2 regions of the Escherichia sp. MAL-1 genome follow, and region 2 is predicted to be linked to the other one. Evidence: predicted binding sites of a transcription regulator. Region 2 holds the regulator's gene; the other holds the start of a gene.
What was found. The regulator CRP, encoded in region 2, controls carbon source genes, mostly activating them, when cyclic AMP is high. The targets are predictions, from matches to a motif close to ATGTGANNNNNNTCACAT.

Region 1 (4,228 bases), 2.0 Mb from region 2:
CACTGGACCACGCCCATAGCGGGTGGTCATGGTTCCGGCTTTGGGTGAGCTCCATGTACCGGTCAAATAAGCCAGCGATAATAAGCCAACCACGGCCTGACTGACATGCCAGGGGGAGAGCATCAACCGATAGCCGATGTAATTAAACAGCGTGACGAACGACCCCATCAGCAAAAAGCCTTCTGCGAACAATAACGGTAATCCCCGGTCACGCCAGTGCAGACGAAAGTTGATAAACAACGTCTTAGGGCGCAGCGAAGTCGGGCGAAAATGGCGTGATTCAGGGAGGATTTTCCAGAACATCAACGCCGAGGCCAGCGCGAAACAACCGATTGCCGCCAGAGCAATTCGCCAGTTGAAAAAGTCCGTGAAGACACCGCTAATTAAGCGTCCGCTCATGCCGCCAATTGAGTTGCCGCTGATATACAACCCCATTGAAAAGGCCACGAAACTGGGATGGATTTCCTCGCTAAGATAAGTCATGCCAACAGCTGCCACGCCACTTAACGAAAGCCCAATCAAGGCGCGTATAATCAAAATGCCGTGCCAGCTGGTCATCATTGTCGAAAGTAACGTACAAATGGAGGCCAACAGTAGCGCCGTGACCATCACTGGTTTGCGACCAATGGCATCGGATAGCGGGCCAGTAAACAGCAAACCAATAGCCAACATCGCCGTGGAAATGGACAGTGAAATACTACTGTTCGCGGGGGTTAAGCCAAACTCCTGCGAAAGCACCGGAAGGATAGGCTGCACACAATAGAGAAGTGCAAATGTTGCCAGTCCGGCAGAGAACAGCGCCAGGGTGACGCGCATAAATTGCGGCGTACCGCGTTTAATAAATTGATTTGGCTGAGAAATGCTTTGCTTGTCAGTGTCGCTTGCCGGAGCGCCATCAACAGTTGTAGTACGGCTCACTTGAAATCCTTGCTAAATATGCCTGTAGATCAGGCTTATACATAGGGTAGGAAAATCGAATTGTTCTGTCTAATATATTAATAATCTCAAATAAGATGTTTTAAATATGAATATTGAACTTCGTCATCTGCGTTACTTTGTTGCTGTTGCGGAAGAGCTACATTTCGGGCGCGCCGCTGCCCGCCTGAATATTTCGCAACCGCCGCTAAGTCAGCAGATTCAGGCGCTGGAGCAACAAATTGGTGCCCGACTGCTGGCACGAACCAATCGCAGTGTATTGCTGACGGCAGCAGGAAAACAGTTTCTTGCAGATAGTCGGCAAATCCTGTCTATGGTGGATGACGCTGCCGCTCGCGCTGAAAGGCTGCATCAGGGTGAAGCGGGGGAGTTGCGCATTGGTTTTACTTCGTCGGCTCCTTTTATTCGGGCGGTGTCCGATACGTTATCGCTGTTTCGCCGTGATTATCCTGATGTCCATTTACAAACCCGCGAAATGAACACTCGCGAGCAAATCGCTCCGCTCATTGAAGGAACGCTGGATATGGGATTGCTGCGTAACACAGCGTTACCGGAGTCGCTTGAACACGCAGTCATCGTCCATGAACCGCTTATGGCGATGATCCCGCACGATCATCCCCTGGCAAATAACCCGAATGTAACGCTGGCTGAACTGGCGAAAGAACCCTTTGTCTTTTTTGATCCGCACGTCGGGACAGGGCTGTATGACGATATTCTCGGGCTGATGCGACGTTACCATTTGACGCCCGTCATCACTCAGGAGGTGGGCGAGGCAATGACCATCATCGGTCTGGTTTCCGCCGGTCTGGGTGTTTCAATTTTGCCTGCGTCATTTAAACGTGTTCAGCTCAACGAAATGCGCTGGGTGCCGATTGCTGAAGAGGATGCGGTTTCTGAAATGTGGTTGGTCTGGCCGAAACATCATGAACAAAGTCCGGCTGCGCGTAACTTTCGTATTCATCTGCTGAATGCTCTCAGGTGAGGGAAATTTCAGCGAAAAAGCCCGAAAAATGTGCTGTTAATCACATGCCTAAGTAAAAATTTGACGACACGTATTGAAGTGCTTCACCATAGCCTACAGATTATTTCGGAGCGCGAAAATATAGGGAGTATGCGGTGGTTGCTGAAAACCAGCCTGGGCACATTGATCAAATAAAGCAGACCAACGCGGGCGCGGTTTATCGCCTGATTGATCAGCTTGGTCCAGTCTCGCGTATCGATCTTTCCCGTCTGGCGCAACTGGCTCCTGCCAGTATCACTAAAATTGTCCGTGAGATGCTCGAAGCACACCTGGTGCAAGAGCTGGAAATCAAAGAAGCGGGGAACCGTGGCCGTCCGGCGGTGGGGCTGGTGGTTGAAACTGAAGCCTGGCACTATCTTTCTCTGCGCATTAGTCGCGGGGAGATTTTCCTTGCTCTGCGCGATCTGAGCAGCAAACTGGTGGTGGAAGAGTCGCAGGAACTGGCGTTAAAAGATGACTTGCCATTGCTGGATCGTATTATTTCCCATATCGATCAGTTTTTTATCCGCCACCAGAAAAAACTTGAGCGTCTAACTTCGATTGCCATAACCTTGCCGGGAATTATTGATACGGAAAATGGTATTGTACATCGCATGCCGTTCTACGAGGATGTAAAAGAGATGCCGCTCGGCGAGGCGCTGGAGCAGCATACCGGCGTTCCGGTTTATATTCAGCATGATATCAGCGCATGGACGATGGCAGAGGCCTTGTTTGGTGCCTCACGCGGGGCGCGCGATGTGATTCAGGTGGTTATCGATCACAACGTGGGGGCGGGCGTCATTACCGATGGTCATCTGCTACACGCAGGCAGCAGTAGTCTCGTGGAAATAGGCCACACACAGGTCGACCCGTATGGGAAACGCTGTTATTGCGGGAATCACGGCTGCCTCGAAACCATCGCCAGCGTGGACAGTATTCTTGAGCTGGCACAGCTGCGTCTTAATCAATCCATGAGCTCGATGTTACATGGACAACCGTTAACCGTGGACTCATTGTGTCAGGCGGCATTGCGCGGCGATCTACTGGCAAAAGACATCATTACCGGGGTGGGCGCGCATGTCGGGCGCATTCTTGCCATCATGGTGAATTTATTTAACCCACAAAAAATACTGATTGGCTCACCGTTAAGTAAAGCGGCAGATATCCTCTTCCCGGTCATCTCAGACAGCATCCGTCAGCAGGCCCTTCCTGCGTATAGTCAGCACATCAGCGTTGAGAGTACTCAGTTTTCTAACCAGGGCACGATGGCAGGCGCTGCACTGGTAAAAGACGCGATGTATAACGGTTCTTTGTTGATTCGTCTGTTGCAGGGTTAACATTTTTTAACTGTTCTACCAAAATTTGCGCTATCTCAATTTGGGCCAGGAAAGCATAACTTAGACTTTCAAGGTTAATTATTTTCCTGGTTTATATTTGTGAAGCATAACGGTGGAGTTAGTGATGCTGAAGCGTTTCTTTATTACCGGTACAGACACTTCTGTAGGGAAAACGGTGGTTTCCCGCGCATTGCTACAAGCGTTAGCCTCCCAGGGAAAAACGGTTGCGGGATATAAACCCGTAGCGAAGGGGAGCAAAGAGACACCCGAAGGGCTGCGTAATAAAGATGCCCTGGTGTTGCAGAGTGTTTCAACCATCGAACTGCCTTATGAAGCAGTTAATCCTATCGCGTTAAGCGAAGAAGAAAGTAGCGTGGCGCACAGTTGCCCAATCAATTACACCCTCATTTCAAACGGCCTGGCAAACCTGACCGAAAAAGTCGATCATGTCGTGGTAGAAGGGACTGGCGGCTGGCGCAGTCTGATGAATGATTTGCGTCCACTCTCTGAATGGGTAGTGCAGGAACAACTGCCGGTGTTGATGGTTGTCGGTATTCAGGAAGGTTGCATTAACCATGCACTGCTAACAGCTCAGGCGATCGCCAACGACGGGCTGCCGCTCATTGGCTGGGTGGCTAACCGAATCAACCCAGGACTGGCGCATTATGCGGAAATCATTGATGTGCTGGGTAAAAAACTTCCGGCACCGCTCATTGGTGAACTGCCTTATCTGCCGCGCGCCGAACAGCGTGAACTGGGGCAATACATCCGCTTAGCTATGCTGCGCAGTGTGCTGGCGGTAGATAGAGTCACGGTGTAACGTCCGCGAAATTACCGACGCAATTACGCAGGCAATCAATAAACCGGGGAGTAGCTGATACTCCCCGGTCATTTCACATATCATCAACGTCGACATAATCGGCGCGTGCGTGGTCGCCGCCAACAGTGTCGCCAT
Region 2 (4,228 bases):
CGAAGGTGGTTGGGGCGTAAATACGAAGCATCAGGCAAAAGATGTCGGATGCGGCGTGAATGCCTTATCCGATGGTTTAGCCTGCATTACGCCTTCGAATCCCGCAACTTGCGACTCAGCCAAATCCCGTGATGCGGTCGCTGACGCCATGCCATCGACGAAATGGTGTGCATGGTGTTCAGATGACCAATAACCCGCTGTAAATGCTGCTCCAGCGTACCTGCCGCGCCTTCGTGCGGCTGCATCTCCGGCGCATCCATGATATTGGCATCGCCAGAACTACCCGGTTCGTCATACTCCAGTCGCTGCTGACAACGCTGAATGGCGATTTCACAAGACTGTAAATACTCTTGTGCCAGTTCAGGTGGCAATGCCCGGTGTTCCCGCGCCAGCGTGGTCATGGCATTAATATGCTCAACAATAAACTGGCTGTGCGTTACCCACAGTTTCATATCTGCCAGATAATGGCTGTTAAACGCCGGTTCCTGCATCGCCTGATTCAATGAGTTATACAGAGTGTTATGTGCCTGATTTACCCGCATTCGCTGCCAGGCCAGTGGCGTAGGTTGCGGATCCTCGCTAAGAATCAAGCGAATCGCTTCCTGATAGGCTTCTAAAGCATCATGGGCGTTTTTACGCAATAACCCGCTCTGCCACTGCGGCCACAGCCAGACAGTACCGCCGAAAGCAATTAAACAACCAATAATGGTATCGATAAGACGCGGAAGGATGTATTGCTCGCCGTTCAACCACAATAGTTGCAGGGTATACACTGCGGTAATAGTAAAACCGACCGTCGCCCAGCCGTAGTTTTTGCGCAATATCAGGTAGCTGGCGAGGGTGGTAATCAGCATCAACGTCAGGGTGTAACCTTCGGGAATTTTAAAGTGCAGCGCCACGCCCGCAATGATTAACCCGACCACGGTTCCCACGGAGCGATTCACAATCCTCAGACGGGTTGCGCCATAGCCATTTTGTGTCACCAGCAATACCGTCATCAGGATCCAGTACGACTTCGGCAGATGCAGCGCGGTGCCCATCAGGCTGGCAACGCTTAACATCACACTGAGTCGTCCGGCATTGCGTAGCGCCGGAGACTTTAGTGACAGATAACTTTTCAGCGCCGGAAGTAATGGCATTCGCCGCTGTTTATCGGCCAGTAAGTCACGGGCATAGAGCGGTTTTTGGGTGCGCAGCACGCGGGCGATGCGGCTGAAATGCCAGTAGCAGAATTGCCCAACCGGATTATCCGGATGCTGGCGGGCGATTTTTTCCAGTGCGCCAATTTGCTTTTCCATCGTAAAACGCGTTGGCAGGCGATGGTAAAGAATGTCATCAGCCAGCACGCGCAGGCGAGCGGCGACGGTTTGCGCATTCCAGCGGATAACTTCTTCCGCATGGCTACGCTCGACCAGTTTTTGCACCTCTTCCGGCTGATGCAAACTGACCGAAATATGTTCCTGCAAATCCAGCGCCTCCTGGAAAATACGCAGCATCCGCTTGTAATCGGTATTGTTTTGCGCGGAAAGCATATGCATTTGCTGATAGCACTGGGTAATTAAATCGACCGCTTTTTGCTGGCGCACCAGCAGCGGCGGCAGCGCTTTTTCAGGGTCGGTGTGCTGGGTAAGCAGGCTGTATTTGGCTTCACAATAATCTGCCAGTTCACGGTACAGCAGACTTAGTGACTCGCGCAGCGGTTGTTCGCGCCAGATCCAGAACCAAAACCAGTTAAACAATCCGTACCAGAGAGTGCCCAACGCATAGATGAGCAATGGTTCCCAGACCGGCATGTATCCCGCCAGACTGAGGGTAAAAATGGCGGCGAGCAGCGATGCGGGAAGCAATTTTGCGTGCAATGGCCCCAGCTCAGCAGTGACGCCAAGTACCAGCGTTAATCCGGTCAGCAAAAAGGGCAGGGGGACATCTTTTGCCAGTAGTAGCTGTGTCAGCAAGCTACAGGTGGCAAACAGCGACGCACCAATGATTAAGCGTTTGAAAAAACGTTTATGAGGCGTATCAAGGCCCGCAATATTGCAACAGGCAGGAACGAGGGAGAAGAGCAGACCGAATCGTAATTCGCCAAGCATTAACCCAACGGCCACGGGCAAACATAGCACCAGCGTTTGTCGAAGTGCATAGTTGATATCGGGGTGATAAATCAGTCTGCGCCACATCGGGGGAAACAAAATGGCGCGCTACCAGGTAACGCGCCACTCCGACGGGATTAACGAGTGCCGTAAACGACGATGGTTTTACCGTGTGCGGAGATCAGGTTCTGATCTTCCAGCATCTTCAGAATGCGTCCCACGGTTTCACGAGAACAGCCGACAATCTGACCAATTTCCTGACGGGTAATTTTGATTTGCATACCGTCCGGGTGAGTCATAGCGTCTGGTTGTTTTGCCAGATTCAGCAGAGTCTGTGCAATGCGGCCCGTCACGTCGAGGAACGCCAGGTTGCCCACTTTCTCTGAAGTGACTTGCAGACGACGCGCCATCTGTGCAGACAAACGCATCAGAATGTCCGGGTTTACCTGAATCAATTGGCGAAATTTTTTGTACGAAATTTCAGCCACTTCACAGGCGGTTTTCGCACGTACCCATGCGCTACGTTCCTGGCCCTCTTCAAACAGGCCCAGTTCGCCAATAAAATCACCCTGATTCAGATAGGAGAGGATCATTTCTTTACCCTCTTCGTCTTTGATCAGCACTGCCACAGAGCCTTTAACGATGTAGTACAGCGTTTCCGCTTTTTCACCCTGGTGAATAAGCGTGCTCTTGGATGGGTACTTATGAATGTGGCAATGAGACAAGAACCATTCGAGAGTCGGGTCTGTTTGCGGTTTGCCAAGCACCATGCGCGGTTATCCTCTGTTATAAGCTTTCTCCAGAGCCAGATAACGCCGCTGTCTCTGGATTGCCGAAATATGCTTCCCGCTACCTGGGAAGGGGCTATCAACTGTACTGCACGGTAATGTGACGTCCTTTGCATACATGCAGTACATCAATGTATTACTGTAGCATCCTGACTGTTTTAGCATAGCTTTCGCTTTGTGTCTCCTGGTGTCTCGCTTCAGCATGACCCAGGTCGCCTTCCGTTGCGCGATTTGGTTAGTACGCGTACTCTGTCAGGAAAATTGACGCAGTGGAGTAGCAAAAATGCAAGCGCGAGTGAAGTGGGTCGAAGGGTTAACTTTTCTGGGCGAATCCGCCTCTGGTCATCAGATTTTAATGGACGGCAACTCAGGCGATAAAGCACCAAGTCCGATGGAAATGGTGTTGATGGCGGCGGGTGGTTGCAGTGCCATCGATGTGGTTTCGATCCTGCAAAAAGGGCGTCAGGATGTGGTCGATTGTGAAGTAAAATTGACCTCTGAACGCCGCGAAGAGGCACCACGCCTGTTTACGCACATTAATCTGCATTTTATCGTCACCGGTCGCGACCTGAAAGACGCAGCGGTTGCGCGTGCGGTTGATCTCTCTGCCGAGAAATATTGTTCAGTGGCGTTGATGCTGGAAAAAGCGGTGAATATTACTCACTCGTATGAAGTGGTTGCCGCGTGACTTAACTATCCCGTTGTGAAGCCGGATAGTATTTTATCCGGCGTAATAGCAGAGTTACTCGATTTTCTTTCCTTCCATCAATCGTTGCACCAGCGGCAGCATAATTAATTCCATTGCCAGACCCATTTTGCCGCCCGGTACCACTAACGTATTGATGTGGGAAATGAATGAGCCTTGCAACATCGCCAGCAGCCAGGGGAAATCGATCCCTTCCAGATTACGAAAATGGATCACCACAAAGCTTTCATCGAGCGACGGGATACCTTTTGCCGCGAACGGGTTTGAAGTGTCGACGGTGGGAACGCGCTGGAAGTTAAGATGGGTGCGGGAAAACTGCGGTGTGATGTAGTTGATATAGTCTTCCATTGAACGCACTACTGAGTCCATCACTGCTTCTCGTGAGTGCCCGCGCTCGCTGGTGTCGCGGATCAGTTTTTGAATCCACTCAAGGTTAACGATAGGCACCACGCCGACCAGTAAGTCCACATGCTGCGCAACGTTATGCTGTGGCGTGACTACGCCGCCGTGTAAACCTTCATAAAACAGTACATCAGTGGGTTCCGGTAAAGGTTGCCAGGGGGTGAATGTCCCCGGTACCTGATTCCACGGTACGGCTTCATCGTAGGTATGCAGATATTTGCGAGATTTCCCTTTGCCGCTCT

Region 1: a site for CRP is predicted at 1,947-1,964, ahead of mlc (sugar metabolism global transcriptional regulator Mlc). Genes of this name have one in related genera too.

What each region holds. Positions count from the first base shown of each region.
Region 1 covers NZ_CM129609.1:2,377,746-2,381,973, forward strand. Annotated here, with positions in the region: gene ACU8XX_RS11725 (MFS transporter) at 1-918, opposite strand, end outside; gene ACU8XX_RS11730 (LysR family transcriptional regulator) at 1,025-1,918, shown strand; gene mlc (sugar metabolism global transcriptional regulator Mlc) at 2,053-3,273, shown strand; gene bioD (dethiobiotin synthase) at 3,398-4,093, shown strand; gene clcB (voltage-gated ClC-type chloride channel ClcB) at 4,046-4,228, opposite strand, start outside.
Region 2 covers NZ_CM129609.1:395,991-400,218, forward strand. Annotated here, with positions in the region: gene argD (bifunctional acetylornithine/succinyldiaminopimelate transaminase) at 1-20, shown strand, start outside; gene ACU8XX_RS01830 (YccS/YhfK family putative transporter) at 87-2,177, opposite strand; gene crp (cAMP-activated global transcriptional regulator CRP) at 2,228-2,860, opposite strand; gene ACU8XX_RS01840 (OsmC family protein) at 3,162-3,566, shown strand; gene ACU8XX_RS01845 (phosphoribulokinase) at 3,621-4,228, opposite strand, start outside.